DNA from 2 places in the Kitasatospora sp. NPDC058115 genome. Region 1 is predicted to be linked to the other one. Evidence: riboswitches for the same ligand, from Rfam matches in the RefSeq annotation. Region 1 holds a riboswitch; the other holds the start of a gene.
What was found. Region 1 has a riboswitch for cobalamin ahead of ACFVVL_RS30315 (ribonucleoside-diphosphate reductase subunit alpha). Riboswitches for the same ligand answer to the same signal wherever they lie in the genome.
Positions count from the first base shown of each region.

Region 1 (11,409 bases):
GTGGACCTCGATCCGGAGGGTGAGGTCGGGGGCGAGGCGGAAGAGGATGAAGATCAGCCGGTCGCGCGGGGTGCGGGCGTGCTGGACGGCGTTGGTGACGAGCTCACTGACCAGCAGCTCGCCGCTGGGCAGGAGGAACGGATCCGCCGCGGCTCTGTGTGATCGAAGGCGAGGCGGCCCTGCGGGTTGAGGTCGGTGGAGCGGCAGTGATGACTCGGCAACTCGACAAGCTGGTTGAGATGGCCGAGCATCCATGTGTGGAGTTGCAGGTGTTGCCCGATCGAGCGGGCGCACATGCTGGTCTGATGGGATCGTTCGTGATGTTCAGCTTCCCATCGGAGGAGCATTCCGATGTCGTCTGCGTGGAACACCGGACGGGGACGCTCTACATGGAGACGTCGGCCGAGATCGACGAGTACACGTTGATCTTCGACTCTCTCCGCTCAATCGCCTTGAGTCCGGCTGACAGTCTCGACATGATCGCTCGGGTAAGGCAGGAGTTCTGAACTCCGGGCAAGGGATGGTGGGTCGTGACTGGAAATGTCGAGTGGCGCAAGAGCTCATACAGCGGCCAGGGCGGAAACTGCGTTGAGACGCAGGTCAGGCTGGCAGCAATGACGGTGCGCGACTCCAAGGAACCGGACGGGCCTGCGCTGGTCTTTCAGACTGATGCTTGGGCGTCCTTCGTAGCCGGGGTCAAGGGTGGGGAGTTTCCTGACGGCTGAGACGAGAGAGGTGCCCCGCGTGGCTATACCGCGCGGGGCACCGCTGCTTCTAGCCTTATCCGCAGAGGTTTGTTGTCGAAGACGGGATCGCCCAGCCTCAGCGTGAACGCTGAGGCTGGGCGAGGGAACCACGCTCATCACGCACATGGCGAAGGGAACGCACAGCGATGATTAGCATCCTCCAGGGCTCGGCCGCTGCTGGCCTGATCTGGCGAAAGTCCTCATACTCCGGGGCTCAGAGCAACTGCGTTGAGGTGGCCTCCGGCGTGACCGGTGTCGTGCCGGTGCGTGACTCGAAGGACCCAGGTGGGCCGTCCCTCCCGTTCGAGACTGAGGCTTGGGCGTTCTTCGTGACCGGGATCAAGGGTGGGGAGTTCCCGGGGTGAGCGAGTTCTTGTCCGACGAGTGGCGCAAGTCTTCCTGCTCGGGTGCGCAGAGCGAGTGTGTTGAGGTGGCTGGCGGCGTGACCGGTGTTGTGCCGGTGCGTGACTCGAAGGATCCGAGCGGGCCGGTGTTGCTGTTCGCGGCGGATGCGTGGGCGTCCTTCGTGGCCGGGGTCAAGGGTGGGGAGTTTCCGGTCGGCTGACACAACAGGGATGCCCCGCACGGCTGTGGCCGTGCGGGGCATCGTCATCACTGTCGGCGTGTACCTCGGACGTGCGCGCTGCGGGTGCACCTCTGCGCGTCTGGTGTGGCGCATCGGCGTTCCCAGAGGATGGGGCCCGAGCGAAGGGAGCGCAGCATGGGTGAGCACGAGAAGCCGCCGCCGGACCCGGGGCAGGGAGAGCCGCCGCCGGGGAACGCCGACGGGCAGGTACCGCCTCCGCCGCCGGGCGACGGGAAGCACAAGAAGCGATGACCGGTGATCTGGCCGGCCGCCGCACGCGGATGGATGCCCTGATGGAGGCGCGCGGGGCCTGGCCGGCCGGCTCGCCGTGGGTGCGTGAGGCTATGCGCGCGCTGCCGCGTGACACCTTCGCGCCGGATCGGCTGTGGCGCTGGGACGGCCACGCCTACATCCCGCTCGACCGTCCGACCTCCCCCACCGCGTGGGCGGACGAGCTGTACTCCGGGCCGGATGCGGCGGCGGTCACCCAGGTCACCGACGGGCTCCCTTCCTCCAGCCTCTCCGCGCCCGCCGTGGTGGCGGACATGTTGGACAGCCTGATGCTGGAGCCCGGCCATACGGTGTGGGACATCGGCACCGGCCAGGGCTGGAGCTGCGCGCTCGCCGCCTGGCGGGCCGGGCCCAACCGGGTCGTCTCCACGGAGGTGGACGAAGGCCTCGCCCGGCTCGCCCGCAAACGTCTCACCGCCGTCGAGGTGTTCGTCGGCAACGGCACCAGCCGCGTCCCGCCCGGCGGCCCGTTCGACCGCATCCACGCGACCTACGCCGTCGAGACCGTCCCCTTCGCCTGGATCAAGGCCACCAAACCGGGCGGCCGGATCGTCTACCCATGGGGCCGACTCGGGCACGTTGCGCTCACGGTGGCCGCCGACGGCCGTAGTGCGAGCGGCTGGGTGCAGGGCCTCGGGCAGTTCATGGCGGACCGGTCGGCTCCGGTGCCGACGGCCGGCTACGCGAAGGTGCGTGACACCGGCGCCCCTGCCGCAGAGCGGATCATCGGACGCGACCTCGGGCCGCTCGCCGACGACTGGGACCTGCGCTTCGCCGTGCGCGTCGCCGTCCCGGACGCCGTGATCGTCACCGGCCGGGACGAGGACGGCGTCAACGCCTGGATCCACGACGGCAGAGCGTCGTGGGCGGCAGTCTCCGCGGGCGGTGCCCTGCTGTTCCAAGGCGGCCCGCGCCGGATCGGTGACGAGGTGCTGACCGCCTGGTCGCAGTGGGAGGAACACGGCCGTCCGACGCCGTACGACTACCGGGTCACCGTCACATCGGAACGCCAGTGGGTGCGGCCCGCTTCATGAAGCAGAGAGGGGGAGCGCCGAGCGGCGCTCCCCCCTCCGAACCTCGGTGCTTAGAAGTCGTCGTCGAAGGAGACCGAGCCCTCGACGGCGACCTGGTACGCGGAGACCCGGCGCTCGAAGAAGTTGGTCAGCTCCTGGACGTTCTGCAGCTCCATGAAGCCGAACGGGTTCGTGGAGCCGTAGCGGATCGGCAGGCCCAGACGCGCCAGGCGCTGGTCGGCCACGGCCTGGAGGTACTCGCGCATCGACTCGGTGTTCATGCCGGGCAGGCCGTCACCGCAGAGGTCGCGGGCGAACTGGAGCTCGGCCTCGACGGCCTCCTCCAGCATCTCGGTGACCTGCTTGGCCATCTCGTCGTCGAAGAGGTCGGGCTCCTCCTCGCGGACGGTGTCGACCACCGACATGGCGAAGTCCATGTGCATGGACTCGTCGCGGAACACCCAGTTGGTGCCGGTCGCCAGGCCGTGCAGCAGGCCCCGGCTGCGGAACCAGTACACGTACGCGAACGCGCCGTAGAAGAAGAGACCCTCGACGCAGGCCGCGAAGCAGATCAGGTTCAGCAGGAAGGCCCGCCGGTCCTCCTTGGTCTGCAGCGAGTCGATGTGGTCGACCGCGTTCATGTACTTGAAGCAGAACTGGGCCTTCTGGTGGATGGAGGGGATGTTCTCCACCGCGGCGAAGGCCGCGTTGCGGTCCTCCGGGTCCGGAAGGTAGGTGTCCAGCAGCGTCAGATAGAACTGGACGTGCACGGCCTCCTCGAACAGCTGACGGCTCAGGTACAGCCGCGCCTCCGGGGAGTTGATGTGCTTGTAGAGGCTCAGCACCACGTTGTTCGCGACGATCGAGTCACCGGTCGCGAAGAACGCGACCAGCCGGCCGATCATGTGACGCTCGCCCTCGCTCAGCTTCGCCAGGTCGGCGACGTCCGAGTGAAGGTCCACCTCCTCCACCGTCCAGGTGTTCTTGATGGCGTCGCGGTACCGGTCGTAGAACGACGGGTAACGCATCGGGCGCAGCGTCAGCTCGAAGCCGGGGTCGAGCAGCATCTTGCGGTCTTCGGAGCTCATTACTGGCAGGCCTCGCAGGACTCGGGGTTCTCCAGGGAGCAGGCCAGCGCGGCCTCTTCCTCCGGGGTGAGGGTCGGGGTGTTCACGGGCACCGGGGCGGCGGCGCGGGCGGTGCCGGACGCGGCCTGGGCGATCCGGGTGGCCGGGCGCGAGCGCAGGTAGTAGGTGGTCTTCAGACCGACCTTCCAGGCGTACGCGTACATCGAGCTGAGCTTGCCGATGGTCGGCGCGGCCATGAAGAGGTTCAGCGACTGGCTCTGGTCGATGTACGGCATGCGGGCCGCGGCCAGGTCGATCAGCGCGCGCTGCGGCAGCTCCCAGGCGGTGCGGTACAGCGAGCGGATCTCCGCGGGCAGCCAGCCGAGCTCCTGGACCGAGCCGTTGGCGTCGCGCAGCGCGTCGCGGGTCTGCTGGTCCCAGACGCCGAGCTCCTTGAGGTCGCGCACCAGGTACGGGTTGACCTGGAGGAACTCGCCGGAGAGCGTCTCGCGCTTGAACAGGTTGGACACCTGCGGCTCGATGCACTCGTACACACCGGCGATGGACGCGATGGTCGCGGTCGGCGCGATCGCGAGCAGCAGCGAGTTGCGCAGGCCGGTGACGGCGATCCGCTCGCGCAGCGCGGTCCAGCGGTCGGCCCACTCGGGGGTGGCCGAGCCGAAGTGGTCGATGTGCAGCTCGCCGCGGGCGGCGCGGGTCTCGCCGTACGCCTCGTGGCGGCCCAGCTGCTCGGCCAGGTCGGCGGAGCGCTCGTAGGCGGTGAGCATGATGCGCTCGGCGATGAGCGTGGAGAGCGTCCTGGCCTCGGCGGAGTCGAAGTCGATCCGCAGCTGGAAGAAGACGTCCTGGAGGCCCATCACGCCGAGGCCCACCGGCCGCCAGCGGGAGTTGGAGGCGCCGGCCTCGGGGGTCGGGTAGAAGTTGATGTCCACCACGCGGTCGAGGAAGGTGACGGCGGTGCGCACGGTGGCGTCCAGCCGCTCCCAGTCCATCGCGCCCAGCAGGTCGCCGGCCGACGCGCCGGCGGCGACGTGGGCGCCGAGGTTGACCGAGCCGAGGTTGCAGACGGCGGTCTCGGAGTCGTCGGTGACCTCCAGGATCTCCGTGCAGAGGTTGGAGGAGTGGACGGTGCGGCCCGGCAGCGCGGTCTGGTTGGCGGCGCGGTTGGAGGCGTCCTTGAAGGTCATCCAGCCGTTGCCGGTCTGCGCGAGGGTGCGCATCATCCGGGCGTAGAGGGTCTGCGCGGGGATGGTGCGCACGGCCTTGCCGGCCAGTTCGGCCTTGCGGTAGGCCTCGTCGAACTCCTCGCCCCACAGGTCGACCAGCTCGGGGACGTCGGCGGGGGAGAACAGCGACCAGTCGGCGTTGGCGTTGACCCGGCGCATGAACTCGTCCGGGATCCAGTGCGCCAGGTTCAGGTTGTGGGTGCGGCGCGCCTCCTCACCGGTGTTGTCGCGGAGCTCCAGGAACTCCTCGATGTCGGCATGCCAGGTCTCCAGGTAGACGCAGGCCGCGCCCTTGCGGCGGCCGCCCTGGTTGACGGCGGCGACCGAGGAGTCGAGGGTGCGCAGGAACGGCACGATGCCGTTGGACTTGCCGTTGGTGCCGCGGATCAGCGAGCCGCGCGAGCGGATCCGGGAGTAGGACAGGCCGATGCCGCCGGCGTGCTTGGACAGCCGGGCGATCTGCGCGTAGCGCGAGTAGATCGAGTCCAGGTTGTCCAGCGGGGAGTCCAGCAGGTAGCAGCTGGACATCTGGGGGTGGCGGGTGCCGGAGTTGAAGAGGGTCGGCGAGGAGGTCAGGTACTCCAGCCGGCTCATCAGGCGGTACAGCTCGGCGACCTCGGCGACCGACTGCTCGGTGTCGCCGACCGCCAGGCCACAGGCGACGCGGAGCAGGAAGTGCTGCGGGGTCTCGACGACCTTGCGGGTGATCGGGTGGCGCAGCAGGTAGCGGGACTGCACGGTGCGCAGGCCGAAGTACTCGAAGCGGTCGTCGCCCCGGGGGTCGACCAGGGCGTCCAGGGCGGCGGTGTGCTTGGCGACGAAGTCGGCGGTGGTGTCGCCGATCAGGCCCTCGGCGTGGCCGACCGCGATCGAGGTGGAGAACGAGACCACGCCCTGGCTCGCCGCCTCGTCCACGATCTCCAGCGCGAGCAGGCGGGCCGCGAGCTTGGAGTACTGCGGGTCCTCGGCGATCATCGACGCGGCGGCGTCGACGGCCAGCCCGCGCAGCTCGGCGAAGTCCGAGCCGGCGTGGCGGCCGCGGAGCGCGGCGGCGGCGACATGGCCGGGGTCGACCTGGGGGAGGTCGGTGCTGCGGTCGGTCAGGAGGCGCAGGAGCGCACCGCCGGGGTCGGAGACCGTCGGGTCGGCGGGGGCGGAGCTGGAACCCTGGGCGGGCAGGGTGGCTGAGGCAGCGGTGGTCAAGGCGCTCTCTCCTGGCGGCGGTCGACGGCGGTGGCTCGGGCCGGGCCGTTCGGGGCAGGGGAGATCGCCGTGCGGCCCGGAGGCGTCGCACGCGTGTCGTCCCCGGCCCGCCCGCGAGGCCCGGAAGGTGGTGCTGGTGCCATGGCCCCTGCGGGGAGGCGTCGGCACGCCGTCGGCAGGTACTCGGACTCGCGGCGCCCCTCGGGGGCGGCCGCACACCGCTGCGGGGCAGTCCCGGACTCGCACCGGGTTCCCCTGCGTCGACAGCAGGGACGAGCATACATCTAGTGGTGCTCGCTGGATGCGACACCACATGTTGTGCAGCGTGGCGTGTTGCTCCGATGACCGGTGGTACCGGGGAGGGGCCTTGGGGCGCCCGCGCGGGGTCCGTTGCGAAACGGATTGGTCACCGGGACGGTCCCTCGTCCGGTGCATGCCCTACGATCTCGGCACATGAGCGAGGGAACGGGCGCTCCGGGGGACTGGGCCGGTAGGGCCGTGCCGCCGGGGCAGGGTCAGCAGCCTGGTGTGCCGGGTCAGGTGCCGCAGCCGGGGCAGCCGCCGGTGCCGCCGCCCGGCGGGTTCGGGCCGCCTGCGACGCCGTACGTGCAACCGGGGGCGGGAGTGCCGCCGCAGGCCCAGCCGCCGGTGGCGCCGCACGTGCCGTCCGGCGCGGTGCCGTACCCGCAGCCGGGGCCCCCGCAGGGTGCCCAGCCGCCGCAGCCGCCGGCCGGACCGCAGCCGGGACCGCAGCCCGCGCCCCCGTTCGCCGGGTGGCCGCAGCAGGGTGCCCAGCCGCCGCAGCCGTCGCCCCCGAACGAGCCGGACTGGAACGCGATGGCGGACCGGCACGCCGACGAGTCGCGCCGCCGCAAGCGGCTGTGGATCGGCGCGGTGGTCGTCGCCGCCGTGCTGGTCGGCGGGATCGTCGGGGCCGGGGTGTGGATCAACGGCCGTGACAAGGGCGACGACCCGAAGCCGGCCGCGAGCGGGACCACCACCGGTACCCCGTCCGCCACGGCCACGCCCACCGAGCAGGCGGTGGCGGTGATCTCCGACGCCGCCACCGACAAGCTGCCGGTCGACGCGGCGACGCTGTTCCCCGATCAGACCCGGACCGTCGACGGCAAGGTGTGGACCCGTCAGGTGACCGGTTCGACCGCTCCCTGCTCCAAGGCCACCACCGGCGGACTCGGCCTCGCGCTCGGCGACGACACCTGCCGCTCGCTGGTCCGCGCGACCTACGTCAGCGGCGAGAGCGCCGTCACGGTCGGGGTGGCGGTCTTCGACAACAAGGCGGGCGCGGACCGGGCGATCGGCCGCCACGCGGGCCTGATCCAGGGTCTGTCCGGCACCGGTGTCCCGATGTTCTGCGTGACCGACAAGTCCGGCTGCACCGAGACCCACGCGTCGATCGGGCGCTTCGGCTACTTCACGGTGGCCGGTTCGCTGAAGCAGGGGACGGACCAGAGCGACCAGCTCGCGACGGCCGCCGCCGGCGCGCTGGCGGAGCGTACGAAGGACGTCCTGCTGGCCCGGGGATCCCACGCCGGCTGACCCCCGGCGGGGAGGGGACGGCCCGCGGAGGGCGGCCCGGGGCGGTCGGATAGGATGACCGCCCTCGGGGGAGGGATGCGTCCCCCCGTGGCCGCCCCGACGGGGAATCAGCGAGCAGGAGGTACCGCGCGGTGAGCGCTGCCGTCAATGCGACCAGCAGACGGCGCAGGGCGGCGGGCCGCCGACGCGGAACGGGCGAGCCCGTCCCCGCGATGCTGCTGCCGGCGCCGCCCACTTCGCAGGAGAAGTACAGCTACACCATCCGCCACCAGTGGGTGCTGACCCTCTGTTCGATGGTGAGCTTCGGGTGCCTGGTGGTCAGTCAGGCCGAGCTGTACTCCCTCGGGTCGTGGTTCTGGCTCTGCGTGCCGTTCCTGTTCTTCACGGTCGTCTACTACGTGGTCTCGCTGCGCGTGAACAGCTTCACGCCCAACTTCGACGTCAAGGAGCACCGCCGGCTGGTGCGACAGTGGAACCCCGCCGAGTACCCGACGGTGGACGTCTTCCTGCCGGTCTGCGGCGAGCCGATCGAGGTGCTGCACAACACCTGGACGTACGTGCGGAAGATGGCCGAGCACTACCCGGGCCTGGTCATGCCGTACGTCCTGGACGACGCGGCGAGCCCGGAGGTCGAGGCGATGGCCGCGGACTTCGGCTTCCGGTACGGGGTGCGGGAGAACCGCGGCTGGTTCAAGAAGGCCGGCAACCTGCACTACGGCTTCGGCCGCTCGGACGGCGAGTTCATCCTCATCCTGGACGCCGACTTCGCGCCCCGGCACGACCTGCTGCACGAGGTGCTGCCCTACCTGCAGCGCGACCCGAAGCTCGGCATCGTCCAGTCGCCGCAGTTCTTCCGGGTGCTGGACTCGCAGAACTGGATCGAGCGCGGCGCCGGCGCCATCCAGGAGCTGTTCTACCGCTCGGTGCAGGTCGCCCGGCAGCGCAACGACGGCGCGATCTGCGTCGGCAGCTGCGCGGTCTACCGGCGGGCCGCGCTGGTGGAGAACGGCGGCACCACTCTGATCGCCCACTCCGAGGACGTGCACACCGGCTTCGACCTGCGGGCCCTGGGCTGGGACCTGCAGTACGTGCCCGTGGCCCTGTCCACCGGCGTCTGCCCGGACAACGCCGGGGCGTTCCAGAACCAGCAGTACCGCTGGTGCATGGGCTCGATGTCGCTGATGACCAGCCGCAAGTTCTGGCACACCAAGCTCGACTTCACCACCCGGCTCTGCTACGTCTCCGGGTTCCTCTACTACATCCACACCGCGCTGCTGACCTTCGCGCTGCCGATGCTGCCGATCATGCTGCTGCTCTGGCGGCCGGACCTGCTGCAGGTCCAGCACCTGGTGCTGGTCCTGCCCAGCCTGGTGTACGCGACCGTGATCTTCCCGCTCTGGCACCGGGCGCCGTACCGGCTGGAGGCCTGGGCCGGGCGGATGATGTACGGCTGGGCGCACTTCTTCGCGGTCTGGGACCTCGTCCGGGGCCGTCAGCGCGGCTGGCAGCCGACCGGGTCCAGCAAGGCCAAGAACCGGCAGCGGCGCTTCTGGACCGGCATCGTGGTCTGGGGCGGGGGCACCGCGCTGGTCTGGGTGGTCGCGGCGGTGTACCGGATGTTCACGCTGTACCCGCTGGACTTCGCCCTGGTGCTCTCCTCGGGCCTGTTCTACGCGGTGACGGTCGGCCGCATCCTCATCCAGCCCCGATCCCAGGACTCCGTGGCATGAGCCTCCCCACCCGCACCCCCGGCGCCCGCCGGGCGCGTGCCGCACTGTTCCGCGCCCTCGCGGCGGCCCTGCTGGTGCTGCCGCTGGCCGCCTGCGACCTGCTCGGCCAGGAGCCGCTGGGCCCCGCGGCGGCGGCCGGCCCCACCGCCGCGGCGTCCGCGGGGAGCACGGCCGCCGCGGGCGGCGCGAGCGCCACCGCCGCGGCCACGCCGACCAGGACGGCCACCCCCGACGCGGCGCTGCCGTACGACGTCCGCCCGCTGCTCAAGCCGGCGAAGAAGTACCTGGGCGTGGCCGTCGACGGCGCCCCGGCGTCGATGGCCGGCGTCGACGAGTTCGCCGGCCGGATCGGCAAGCGGCCGAACATCGTCGAGTACTACTCGGGCTGGGGCGACGAGTACGACGTCAAGGGCGTGACCAACGCCTGGCAGGGCGGCGCGCTGCCGTTCATCGCCTGGGAGCCCTACAAGACGCCGCTGGCCGACATCGCGGCGGGCAAGCACGACGACTACGTCAAGCGCTACGCGGCGGCCGTGCGCAACACCAACGTGCCGGTCGCGATCAGCTTCGCCCACGAGTTCAACGGCACCTGGTACGACTGGGGCACCAAGACCACCACGGCGGCCGACTTCGTGGCCGCCTACCAGCACCTGCACGACGTCTTCACCCAGCTCGGCGTCGGCCAGGTGATCTGGGTCTGGAGCCCGAACAGCATCAACCCGGTGCCGACCGTGGCGCTCAAGCCGTACTACCCCGGGGACACCTACGTCGACTGGGTGGGCATCGTCGCGTACTACACCCACCTCGAAGCGGGCACCTTCGACACCCTCTACACGCCCACCCTCAACCAGATCCGCACCTTCACCGACAAGCCGTGGATCATCGCCGAGACCGGCTCCGAGCCGGGCACCCGCAAGGTGTCCGACATCTACAACCTCGCCGCGAACGTGATCAAGCGCCCCGACTGCCTGGGCTTCATCTGGTTCAACCTCAACAAGGAGGTCGACTGGCGGATCGAGGGCGACCCGCAGTCCCAGAACGCCTTCAAGCAGGCGGTGTCCGACGGCCGCTACAGCTTCGATGTGAAGAGCCCCTGATGACGTCCATCCCCACGCCCCGCAACCCCCTCGCCGAGGACGCGCCGGTCCGGGTGCCCGACACCGGCGGCTCGTGGTTCGAGAGCCGCCACCCGTCGGCGCCGCTCCCGCAGCACGAGGAACGGCCCGACGCCGGTGTGCGGTTCACCGACCGCCCGGACGACGACGACCCGGACGAGGACGAGCCGTACGAGGACGAGCCGTACGAGGACGAGCCGTACGAGGGCGGGCCGTCCGAGGCCGGCCCGGCCGCCGGTGACCCGGCCGACGGCGAGCCGTCCGGCCCGGACGGCACCGGCCGCGACCCCGGCCGCGACCCGGACCGGCCCGAGGGCCCCGGCTACACCCTGCCGCCGGTGCCCGAGGCCAGCTGGACGCTCGACTCGGGCCGCCGCCGCTCCTGGATCAGCCGGGCGCTGCTGCTGGTCATCCTGCTGATCCAGACCGCGATGTCCGTCCGGCTGTCGAACACCGCGTTCCAGGACGAGGCGCTCTACATGTACGCCGGGCACGCGCAGCTCTCGCACTGGCTCTACGACACCCCCCTGCCGAAGGACTACAACACCTACTTCTCCGGCGCGCCGACCCTGTACCCGATCGCGGCCGCGGTGCTGGAGAACCACTTCGGCATGCTCGGCGTCCGGCTGTTCAGCCTGCTCTGCATGCTGGGCTCCACCGCGCTGCTCTACGGCTTCAGCCGGCGCCTGTTCAACGAGCGGGTCGCGCTCGGCGCCGCGGCGATGTTCGCGGTGACCCAGTCGACCGTGGTGCTCGGCTTCTTCGCCACCTACGACGCCCCGGCGGTGCTGCTGCTCGCCCTGGCGATCTGGATCGTGGTGCGCACCGACCGGGCGCCCGCGCCCGCCGTGCTG
Region 1 is NZ_JBHVTL010000034.1:39,572-50,980, forward strand. It holds partial or broken gene ACFVVL_RS30280 (ATP-binding protein) at 1-255, opposite strand, end outside; gene ACFVVL_RS30285 (DUF5753 domain-containing protein) at 159-506, shown strand; gene ACFVVL_RS30290 (DUF397 domain-containing protein) at 531-725, shown strand; gene ACFVVL_RS30295 (DUF397 domain-containing protein) at 893-1,111, shown strand; gene ACFVVL_RS30300 (DUF397 domain-containing protein) at 1,108-1,311, shown strand; gene ACFVVL_RS30305 (protein-L-isoaspartate O-methyltransferase) at 1,581-2,657, shown strand; gene ACFVVL_RS30310 (ribonucleotide-diphosphate reductase subunit beta) at 2,708-3,724, opposite strand; gene ACFVVL_RS30315 (ribonucleoside-diphosphate reductase subunit alpha) at 3,724-6,129, opposite strand; cobalamin riboswitch at 6,310-6,450, opposite strand; gene ACFVVL_RS30320 (hypothetical protein) at 6,778-7,710, shown strand; gene ACFVVL_RS30325 (glycosyltransferase family 2 protein) at 8,004-9,440, shown strand; gene ACFVVL_RS30330 (glycoside hydrolase family 26 protein) at 9,437-10,537, shown strand; gene ACFVVL_RS30335 (ArnT family glycosyltransferase) at 10,537-11,409, shown strand, end outside.

Region 2 (11,409 bases), on a different contig from region 1:
ACGCCATCGAGCGCAACGAGCGCTACAAGTGGCGGCACGGCGCGGCGATCTCGATCGGCATGGTGTTCGCCGCCGAACTCGGCCGCCTCGCCGGCCGGCTGGACGACGAGACCGCCGACCGGCACCGCACCGTGCTGGCCTCGGTCGGCCTGCCGCTCAGCTACCGGGCGGACGCCTGGCCCAAGCTGCTGGACGCCATGAAGATCGACAAGAAGTCGCGCGGCGACCTGATCCGCTTCATCGTCCTGGACGGCCTCGGCAGGACCTCCGTGCTGGAGGGCCCCGACCCGTCCCTGCTGGTGGCCGCCTACGCGGAGGTCTCCTCGTGACCCGGGTGATGGTGCTCAACGGCCCCAACCTCGGGCGCCTCGGCAGCCGCGAGCCCGACGTCTACGGCTCCACCTCGTACGCCGGGCTGGTCGAGCGCTGCACCGCGCTCGGCAAGGAGCTGGGCTTCGAGGTCGAGGTGCACGAGACCAACTCCGAGCAGACCATGGTCGAGTGGCTGCACGAGGCCGCCGACGGCCGGGTCCCGGTGGTGATCAACCCGGGGGCGTTCACGCACTACTCGTACGCGATGCGCGACGCCGCCTCGCAGCGCACCGCGCCGCTGATCGAGGTGCACATCTCCAACCCGTACGCCCGCGAGACCTTCCGGCACACCTCGGTGATCTCCGCGGTGGCCTCCGGCACCATCGCCGGGTTCGGGATCGGCTCGTACGAGCTGGCGCTGCGCGCGCTGGCCGAGCGGCTCACCACGGGCTGACGGCCCGGCAGGGGCCGCCCCCGGGCGGCGCCGGGCCGGTGACCAGCGGCGGCGCGGCGGCGGACTGTGTCCACCGCCGCGCCGCCGTGTAGTGTCCCGCTGAAGGAAGTCGGGAGGTGACCGTGACGCAGTACCCCGGGGGCGGGCCGGTTCCCCCGCGTCCCGTCGCTCCGCCGGTGCCCGGGTACCCGGCCGCGGCGTCCGCCGGGCTTCCGGGCGGGCCGCCGGGCGGCCCGCCGACGGTGCCGGTGCCGGTCGTCCCGCCGGGCCCGCCCGCGCCCGCGCCCGCCCCGGCCACCGTTCCCGCGCCCGCTCCGGCGCCTGCTCCCGCGCCTGCGCCCGTTCCGGTGGCGCCGGTGCCCGCCGGATCCACCGGCCACTTCGTGCTGCCGTCCGGCGCGCCCGTCCAGCTGCCCGCCCGCCCGCCGCAGCGGCAGCACGCGGCCACCGGCCCGATCGCGGTGCTGCTGATCGGTCCGGCCGGCGCCGGCAAGACCACCGTCGCCCGCCACTGGGCCGAGCGGCGCCCCACCCCGACCGCGCACATCAGCCTCGACGACGTCCGCGAGTGGGTGCAGTCCGGCTTCGCCAACCCGCAGTCCGGCTGGAACAACGCCTCCGAGGCGCAGTACCGGCTGGCCCGCCGGACCTGCGGCTTCGCCTGCCGCAACTACCTCGCCAACGGCATCTCCTGCATCATCGACGACGCCGTCTTCCCCGACCGCCCCGCCATCGGCCTCGGCGGCTGGAAGCGGCACATCGGCCCCGGCATGATCCCCGTGGTGCTGCTGCCCAGCCTGGACTCGGTGCTCAGCCGCAACGCCAGGCGCGGCGGCAACCGCCGGCTGGACGACGAGGAGGTGGCCCGGATCCACGGCCGGATGGCCGGCTGGTACAACTCCGGGCTGCCGATCATCGACAACTCCCACCTCGACGTGGCCGCCACGGCCGCCGAACTCGACCGGGTGATCCTGGCCCGGCTGATGGGCATGCCGGTGCGCTGAGCGCCGCCGCCGGCCCGCCCGCGCTGTCGGTGCCGGCTGCGATGATGGACGGGTCCTGAACGAACCACCGGGGGGAGCCGCGCCCGTGCCGGAAGGCCACATCATCCACCGCCTCGCCGCCGAGAACCACCGCGCCTTCGGCGGCCGGCCGGTCCGCGCCAGCAGCCCGCAGGGCCGCTTCGCGGACGGCGCCAAGCTGATCGACGGACGGGAGCTGGTCGCGGCCGAGGCCACCGGCAAGCACCTCTTCCTCGGCTTCGGCGAGGACGCCTGGGTGCACGTCCACCTCGGCCTGTACGGCGGCTTCACCTTCGGCGACACCGTCGACGGCCAGGTGCCGGAGCCGGTCGGCCTGGTCCGGCTGCGCCTGGAGAACGACGAGCACTACGCCGACCTGCGCGGCCCCAACACCTGCGCCCTGATCACCGACGCCGAGAAGGCCGCCGTCGCCGCCCGCCTCGGCCCGGACCCGCTGCGCGCCGACGCCGACCCGGACGCCGCCTGGCGGCGGATGACCGGCAGCCGCACGACCGTCGCCGCCCTGCTGATGGACCAGAAGGTGCTGGCCGGCGTCGGCAACGTCTACCGCGCCGAGGTGCTGTTCCGGCACGGCATCGACCCCCAGCTGCCCGGCCGCTCCCTGCGCCGCGCCGAGTGGGACGCCATCTGGGCCGACCTGGTCGCCCTGATGCGCGAGGGCACCGCCGCCGGCCGCATCGACACCGTCCGCCCCGAGCACACGCCCGAGGCGATGAACCGCCCCCCGCGCGTCGACGACCACGGCGGCGAGGTCTACGTCTACCGCCGCGCCGGCCAGCCCTGCCTGATCTGCGCCACCGACATCCGCACCGAGGAACACGCCTCCCGCAACCTCTTCTGGTGCCCCACCTGCCAACCACCCCGCCCGACCACCTGACCCGCCCTCAACTCTGACCGTAGGAAGGGCCCGTCGGCCTGTGGATGGCGGGTCCGTCGGGGTGTCCGGGTCGGGTGGTGAAGCTGATGCTGGTGCGGCGGGGGCCGGTGTGGAGGGTGAGGGTGCGGTGGGGGAGCGCCGTCGGGGTCGCGGCCGGGGTGGTGAGCCAGTGGGCGACGGCGGAGCCGAGGAGGAGCGGGTCGAGCCGGGGAACGGGGGTGCCCCAGGGGCGGTCGGCGCGGGCTTCCAGGAGGAGGCCGCCGGGCAGCCGCAGCAGGTGGTGGTCCGGGCCGAGGGCGGCGACGGCGACGGTGAGGCGCGGGAGCTCGGCCGCGCCGGCGGTGGCGGCGAGCCACGCCTCGGCGGGCTGTTCGGTGTCGCTCCCGGTGCGGGCCAGGACGTCGGCGGTGCGCCGCAGCACGGGGCTGGGTTCGTCGTCGGCGACGGCGAGGAAGCCGCGCGCGGTGGGCCGGCCGGGGCCGACGGGGTAGCGGCGCAGGTGGATCGCGGTGCCCTCGCCGGTGGCCACGACGTCGTAGGCGGTGGGCCGTTCGGCGGCGAGCGGGACCGGCCGCGGGTGGGGCAGCGGCAGGGGGTCGCCGGGCGGTGCCTCGATGCCGGGCAGGTAGGAGAGGAAGATTTCGCGCAGTATCCGGGCGGACTCCCCGCGGCGGCCGAGTGAGCGGTCGGTGACGGGGCGCAGGGCGGCCGGGTCCTGCTCGGCCGCCGCCCGTTCGAGCTGGGTGAGCAGGTCGCCGTCGGGGTCGAGGGCCGGAGCGGCCCGGCCGAAGGCGTAGGTGGGGGAGCGGGGGTCGAGTTCGGCGGCGCCGGTGGCGACCAGCAGGGTGCGGCGTTCGAGGGCGGCGGCGTAGAAGGAGACCGAGCCGTGGTCGCCGATCACGCAGTCGGCGGCGATCAGCGCGGCCTGCCAGCCCCGGTCCGGCGGGACGAGCCGCAGGCCGCGGCGTTCGGCCGGGGCGAGCAGGGCGCGCAGGTCGTGCCGGGCCCAGACGTTGGGGTGCAGGACGGCGGCGACGGTGTACTCGTCGGCGGGCAGCTGTTCGACCAGCCGCAGCGGCAGGCCGGGGTGACGGCCGAGCAGCGAGTGCCCGCTCCAGGTGGAGGTGACCACGACGAGGCGACGGCCGTCGACCGCGCCGAGGGCGGTCCGGTGGCCGTCGCGTGCGCCGAGGCCGCCGAGCATCCGGTCGAAGCAGGGGTCGCCGACCTCGCGGGCGCGGGGCAGCGCCTCGGGGCAGGCAGCCCGCAGGCGGTCGAACTGCTCGCGGTGGGAGAGGCCGATGACGGCGGGGAAGACCCGTCCGCGATGGGTGAGTTCGTGTCGGGAGAGCCCGGCGGCGGTCACCGTGTCGCCGGTGGACTCGGGGACCAGACGGTTGTAGCCGGCGCCGTGCGGGAGGACGACGAGGGGTGCGCGCAGCCGGTGCATCGAGGCGTGGACGGCGCAGGCGACGGCGAGGTCGAAGCGCTGCCGGACGGCCTCCCGCCAGGGCAGGACGGTGAGGCCGGGCTGGGCGCGGAGGTGGTCGTCGAGTCCGGCGGTGAACGCGGAGCCGGGGTTGACGGTGACGGCGAAGCCGATGCCGTCCAGCTCGCGCAGTGGTGCGAGGACCTCCAGGACCCTGGTGGCGGAGGTGAGGGTGCGGACCACCGCGAGGACGCGTGCCCGGACCGGCCGGGTGTTCCAGCGGTCGTCGTCGGGCCGGGCCCGGAGCCGGCGGGGGTTCGACACGCCATGATCGTACTCAGCGGGCTCCGGCCGGGCGGGGTGGCCGCCCGGCGGTCAGCCGGCTGCTATGGCGGGGGTGTCGCCGGCGCATTGGTCGAGGAGGGGGCGCAGGGTGGCGTCCACGAGCCGGTAGCGCACGACGCGGCCCTCCTTCTCGCCGGCCACCACGCCGGCGGTGCGCAGGAGGCGCAGGGCCTGGGAGACGGCGGGGTCGCGCATGCCGGTGGCGACGGCGAGGTCGGTGACGGCGAGGGGGCCGGTGCGGTGCAGGGCGAGCAGGAGGGCGAGCCTGCCGGGGTCGGCGAGCAGGGCGAAGCGGTCGGCCCAGGAGCGGACGTGGGCGGTGTCGCCGATCGCGGCGATGGCCTCGCAGACCCGGTGGCCGTCGATGGTGCGGTGGCCCGCGCGGTCGGCCGGTACGAGATGCATGCGGCCCATTCTGGCAGGCGGGAGGTTGTGATCCTGAACACCTGCGTAGGTGCGCAGCCTTGCATGGGTCGCCCCGGGCCCCTACGGTGTTCCCCGCCGTGGTGCTCGGGAAGACCGGTGACGGACCCTCAGGGGTCCCAGTCCGGAGCGGCCCTCGCCACTGTGATCGGGGGAGAGTGTCCGTACCCACGACGCCACTGGGCGCCTCGCGCGCCTGGGAAGGCGGGTACGGGAGCCCCGTAAGCCAGGAGACCGGCCGCGGCATCTCACGAAGTCATTCCACGAGGTGCTGGAGCGTGATCCGCAGATGACCCTGCCCGAAACCGCCGCCGCCGCGGCGTCGCCCGCCGCCCTGCCCGCCTTCCGCTGGCGCCGGGAGGACACCCTTCGCACCGCCGGGCTGCTGGGCGTGATCCTCGCCATGCACGTGGTGGCGTTCGGCACGTTGATCTTCCTGGTGGCGCCGGAGAAGTACGAGGTGGGCACCCAGGTCTTCGGGGTGGGCCTGGGCATCACCGCCTACACCCTCGGCATGCGCCACGCCTTCGACGCCGACCACATCGCGGTGATCGACAACACCACCCGCAAGCTGATGGCGGACGGCAAGCGCCCGGTCTCGGTGGGCTTCTGGTTCGCGCTCGGGCACTCCTCGATGGTGGTGCTGATGGCCGCCCTGGTGGCGGGCGGCGCGCAGCTGGCCAACACGCTGATGGACGACGAGTCGTCCACCCACCAGTGGCTGGGGATGGTCGGCACCTCGGCCTCCGGCGTCTTCCTCTACCTGATCGGCGCGCTGAACCTGGCGGCGCTGTTCGGCATCCTCAGGGTGTTCCGCTCGATGCGCGCCGGCCGGTTCGACGAGGCCGAGCTGGAGGCGCACCTGAACGCGCGCGGCCTGATGGCCCGGGTGCTGAACCGGGCGACCCGCTCGATCACCCGGCCCGGGCAGATGTTCCCGGTCGGCATGGTGCTGGGCCTGGGCTTCGACACCGCGACCGAGGTCACCCTGATGGTGATGGCCGGCTCGGGCGCGGCCTCCGGCCTGCCGTGGTACGCGATCGTCTGCCTGCCGCTGCTGTTCGCGGCCGGGATGAGCCTGTTCGACACGCTGGACGGCACTTTCATGAACTTCGCCTACCAGTGGGCGTTCTCCAACCCGGTGCGGAAGGTGTACTACAACCTGACGATCACCGGGCTCTCCATCGCGGTGGCCTTCGTCATCGGCACCATCGAGCTGGTCGGCGTGCTGCACGAGAAGCTGGACCTCACCGACCCGGTGAGCGGCTGGATCGCGGACATCTCGCTGGACAACGTCGGCTACGCGATCGTCGCCCTGTTCGTGGTGGTCTGGGCCGCCGCCATCGCCTACTGGCGGCTGGCCGGGGTGGAGCGGAAGTGGAGCCCGAAGGCCGCGGAGTAGCGGCCCGGGCGGGAGGCCGGGGCTGCCCGGGTGGGGGCGTTCGGCGGGCGGATCGGGGGCCGGGTTCGTAGGCTCGACGCATGGCTGATGCGTACGCGGGCCGCCGGGAGCGGTTGCGGGAGCACTGCGGTGCCTCCGGGGCCGACGCGGCGCTGATCACCCGGGCGGCGAACGTGCGGTACCTGACCGGCTGCCCGCCGTGCGGGGCGAGCCTGCTGCTGACCCGGGACCGGGTGCTGCTCGCGCTGCCGGACGACCTGCCGCCGGACGACACCGGCGAGCACCTGATCGCCCCCGACGTCACCCGGCTGCCGGTGGCCACCGGTTCCGACACCGCGCTGGCCGCGGCCGCCGCCGCCGCGCGGCTGGGGGCGGCCGGGCTGGCGGTGGAGGAGCACGACCTGACGGTCGCCCGGCACCGGGCGGTGGCCGGGCTGGCCGAGGGGGTGCGGCTGGCGGACGTCGGCCAGGCGGTCGAGCGGCTGCGGGTGGTCAAGGACGAGCACGAGATCGCCGACCTGCGGATCGCCGCCGAGATCGCCGACCAGGCGCTCGGCGAGCTGCTGGAGTCGATCCTGGTCGGGCGCACCGAACGGCACCTGGCGATGGAGCTGGAGCGCCGGATGATCGACCACGGCGCCGACCGGGCGGCCTTCCCGGTCTCGGTCGGCACCGGCAGCCACTCCGGCCAGCCGGCGCACCAGCCCACCGACCGGCGGGTGGAGGAGGGCGACTTCCTGACCGTGGTGCTCGGCGCGCAGTACCGCGGCTACGGGGTGTCCACCGCCCGCACCTTCGTGATCGGAGCGGCCCCCGCGCCCTGGCAGGTCGAGCTGCACCGGCTGGTGTTCCGCGCCCAGCGGGCCGGGCGGGAGGCGCTCGGGCCGGGGGTCGAGCTGTGCGTACCCGACCGGGCTGCGCGGGAGATCCTGGGGGCGGCCGGGCACACCGAGGGCTCCGTGCACCCGATCGGCCACGGCATCGGCCTGGAGATCCGGGAGGCCCCGCGCCTCGGCCCCACGGACATGGGTAAACTGGACAGCCGCGTACCGGTCACCGTCGGCCCGGGGGTCCACCTCCCGGGGCGGGGCGGGGTCCGGATCGAGGACACGCTCGTGGTGCGCCCCCTGGATGAGGGCGGGCCCGAGCTGCTCACCATCACCACCAAGGAGCTCCTCGCCCTGTGACGCAGGTGTGCCACAGGACGCGTCCCTTGGTTCCTTGACAGCTATATCCAGGAGTAAGTGCGCCCGTGGCTTCCACGAACGATCTCAAGAACGGCATGGTCCTCAAGCTGGAGGGCGGCAAGCTCTGGTCCGTCGTCGAGTTCCAGCACGTCAAGCCCGGCAAGGGCCCGGCCTTCGTGCGTACCAAGCTCAAGGAGGTCCTGACGGGCAAGGTCGTCGACAAGACCTTCAACGCGGGCACCAAGGTCGAGACCGCCAACGTCGACAAGCGCACCATGCAGTTCTCGTACAAGGACGGCGAGAACTTCGTGTTCATGGACATGGACACCTACGACCAGCTGGCCATCGAGCCGGTCGTCGTCGGCGACGCCGCCAAGTACCTGCTGGAGGGCTTCGACGCGCTCGTCGCCGTCAACGAGGGTTCGGTGCTCTACATCGAGCTCCCGGCCGCCGTCGAGCTGGTCATCGCCGAGACCGAGCCGGGCGTCCAGGGCGACCGCTCCACCGGTGGCACCAAGCCGGCGACGCTGGAGACCGGCGCCGAGATCCAGGTGCCGCTGTTCATCACCACCGGCGAGAAGGTCAAGGTCGACACCCGCGACGGCAGCTACCTCGGCCGGGTGAAGTAAGTCCGTGTCGTCCGCACGCACCAAGGCCCGCACGCGAGCCTTCCAGATCCTGTTCGAGGCCGACCACCGCGGGGTCGACCCGCTGACGGTCCTCGCCGACTGGGTGGCCCGGGCCCGGGAGCCCAAGCCTGACGAGGGCACCCCGCAGGTCGGCGAGTACACCATGGAGCTGGTCGAGGGGTACGTCCAGCACGCCCGCCGGATCGACGAGCTGATCTCGCAGTACGCGGTCGGCTGGACGCTCGACCGGATGCCGATCGCGGACCGCAACGTCCTGCGGCTCGGCGCGTACGAGCTGATCTGGGAGGACCGCGTCCCCGACGCGGTCGTCCTGGACGAGGCCGTGGAGATCGCCAAGGAGTACTCCACCGACGACTCCCCGGCGTTCGTCAACGGCCTGCTGGCCCGCTTCCTGGAGCTGAAGCCCGGCATCCGCCGCTGACCCCTGCGCACGGCGTGCACCACGGCCGCCGGACCGGAAACGGTCCGGCGGCCGTCGTGCGTGTTCACCCGGTCGGCGTATGGTGGCCTCTACTCGCCAGTAACCCGGCGTGCCGGCGGCCCCGTGCCCGCCGGCGACCCCCGCAGCGAAGGGCAGGCCACCTCCATGACCACGGCGATCCGCAGCGAGTTCGACCAGGGCATCGCGCTCTCCCCGCACCCGGACGAGCCCGGCCGCTACGACGGTGAACTCGGCGCCGGCTGGCAGATCGGCGGCGGCGTCAACGGCGGACTGCTGCTGGCCGTGGCCGGCCACGCCCTCACGCTCGCGCACACCGCCCGCCCGGAGAGCGCCGGCCACGCCGACCCGGTCTCGATCAGCGGCTACTACCTCTCCGCCGCCACCCCCGGCCCGGCCACCGTGCGCACGGAGGTGATCCGCACCGGCCGCTCGCTGTCCACCGGCACCGCCGCGCTCAGCCAGGACGGCGTGGAGCGGCTGCGGGTGGTCGCCACCCACGGCGACCTCGCCGCCCAGGACGGCGAGGTGCGCACCACCGCCGTGCCGCCGCAGCTGCCGCCGCCGGACCGGTGCATCGGCGTCGAGCACGCGCCCAAGGAACTCCTCACCCAGGCCGCCCTGCTGGAGCGCTTCGACCTGCGGCTCGACCCGGCCACCGTCGGCTGGGCGCTCGGGCAGCCCTCGGGTGCCGGACGGATCCAGGGCTGGTTCCGGCTCGCCGACGGCCGCGCCCCCGACCCGCTGCTGCTCCTGCTGGCCGCCGACGCGCTGCCGCCGGTCACCTTCGACCTGGGGATGCCCGGCTGGGCGCCGACCGTCGAGCTGACCGTGCACCTGCGGGCCAGGCCCGCGGCCGGCTGGCTGCGCCTGGTCCACGCCACCCGGAACCTGGCCGGCGGGTACTTCGAGGAGGACGCCGAGGTGTGGGACGAGTCCGGCCGGCTGGTCGCCCAGTCCCGCCAGCTGGCGAAGGCCCCGCGTCCGGCGTGAGCGGGCGTGCACGGCGAGTGACGGGTGCGCCGCGCGCGGGGCGGGCGCGCGGGGCGTGAGCGGCGGCCCGCACAACCGTGCGTGACTCCAAACATCCGATTCACCCTCGGTTACAGTCCTGTGACACGTCGTACGTGTGCGCCACGCGGGGCGGGGGAGGACAGGGGCGACGGCACCACCCACCGCCGCCCCGTCCGCCCCGTCCGAGGAGCCCCGATGAGCCGCAACGGCCGCGCCCGCCGCACCCCCGACTGCACCGCCGCGGGTTCCCGCCCCCGGGCCCGCTCGCGCGCGGCCGCCGACCGCGAGGCCGCCTGCGAGCGGCAGCGGGCCGAGGGCGCCGGCCAGGCCTTCGTGATCGGCGTGCTCACCAGCCCCGCGGACTTCGAACGGGCCCGCGCCTGGGGCCTGTCCGACGCCCCCGACCACGAGCAGTACCTGAGCGAGACCGCCGAGCTGCTCTCCGACGCCCGGCGCCGCTTCGACACCGTCCGGGCCCGGATGTTCCACCCGCAGGACTTCGCCGAGTTCTGTCTGCTGCACGGCCTCGACCCGGCCGAGCCGGCCGCCCGCGACCGCTACCTGGTCAACCCGCCGCTGCGCACCCAACTGCTCGCCTACCAGGGCGAGGAGCTCGCCGGCGACTTCGTCCCCCGCCTGGTCCGGGCCCGCGAGAACGGGCTGACCCTGCGCCACGCCGACCTGCTGCTCGACGGCCGGCTCCACGGGGAGCGCGACGACGCCGTGCGCGACGCCCACGAGCGCGGCGCCGAGGTGTTCCGCCGGATGCTGCTCGGCGCCGGCAGCGGGGTCTACGAGCTGCGCCTGTCGGTGGAGGCGCCCGGTGGGCGGCTGACCGCGGCCGCCCGGGTGCTCCAGTGGGAGGACGGCGTGGTGCGGATCAACGACGAGGACCTCGAACTGCTCTGCGCGGTGCTCTGCACCGGGCTGGCCCGCGAGCTGCCCGGCCTCGCGGTGCTGCACGGCGCCCAGGGCTCCGCCGCCGCCTGTGGGGAGTACCGGCCGACCGCCTGGGCCTGGGCCAGCGAGGGCCGGGTCTGGGCGCCCGCCGAGGGGTCGGTGCGGCTGGACGGGGTGGCCGCCGAGCCGGGCTACCGGCTGGAGACGGTCTGCTGACCGCCGGCGGACGCGCCGCGGCGCGGCACCCCTCGCGGGGGCCGCGCCGTGACGTTTCTGCTGTTGTCCGCCGTCCCCGCGGGCGGGAGGCCGACGGGAGGACCGGCGGGAGCCGGTGCGGCGGGCCTCAGCTCGCCTCCTCCTCGCGCACCGCACGGCGCGCGTCGGGGTTGAGCACGCCCCAGGAGATCAGCTGCTCGGTGAGGATCGACGGCGACTGGTCGTAGATCACGGCCAGGGTGCGCAGGTCGTCCTGGCGGATCGACAGCACCTTGCCGTTGTAGTCGCCGCGCTGGCTCTGGATGGTCGCCGCGTAGCGCTGCAGCGGGCCGGCCTTCTCGGACGGGACCTGAGTCAGTCTCTCCAGGTCGAGGACCAGGCGCGGCGGCGGCTCGGCCGCGCCGCCGGGCGTCCCGCCGGGCAGCAGCTCCTGGACCGGGACCCCGTAGAACTCCGCCAGTTCGGCCAGCCGCTGCACGGTGACCGCACGGTCGCCGCGCTCGTACGAGCCGACGACGACTGCCTTCCAGCGCCCCTGGGACTTCTCCTCGACACCGTGCAGGGAGAGCCCCTGCTGAGTGCGGATGGCTCGGAGCTTGCCTCCGAGCTGCTTCGCGTAGTCGCTGGACATTGATCTCCCCGGACGAGATTGCTTCGCGTTCAGTGGTGGGTCACGGGCGATTGCCGACGCCGTTACCGGTGGGTCCGACGTCCGTCT
Region 2 is NZ_JBHVTL010000035.1:61,749-73,157, forward strand. It holds gene aroB (3-dehydroquinate synthase) at 1-329, shown strand, start outside; gene aroQ (type II 3-dehydroquinate dehydratase) at 338-766, shown strand; gene ACFVVL_RS30860 (AAA family ATPase) at 883-1,770, shown strand; gene ACFVVL_RS30865 (Fpg/Nei family DNA glycosylase) at 1,856-2,686, shown strand; gene ACFVVL_RS30870 (hypothetical protein) at 2,694-4,439, opposite strand; gene ACFVVL_RS30875 (ArsR/SmtB family transcription factor) at 4,491-4,865, opposite strand; cobalamin riboswitch at 4,948-5,141, shown strand; gene ACFVVL_RS30880 (HoxN/HupN/NixA family nickel/cobalt transporter) at 5,173-6,285, shown strand; gene ACFVVL_RS30885 (M24 family metallopeptidase) at 6,366-7,472, shown strand; gene efp (elongation factor P) at 7,538-8,101, shown strand; gene nusB (transcription antitermination factor NusB) at 8,106-8,543, shown strand; gene ACFVVL_RS30900 (thioesterase family protein) at 8,709-9,554, shown strand; gene ACFVVL_RS30905 (hypothetical protein) at 9,771-10,691, shown strand; gene ACFVVL_RS30910 (transcriptional regulator) at 10,819-11,322, opposite strand.
Region 2: linked by a shared signal. The riboswitch ahead of ACFVVL_RS30880 (HoxN/HupN/NixA family nickel/cobalt transporter) and the one ahead of ACFVVL_RS30315 (ribonucleoside-diphosphate reductase subunit alpha) in region 1 are both predicted to bind cobalamin.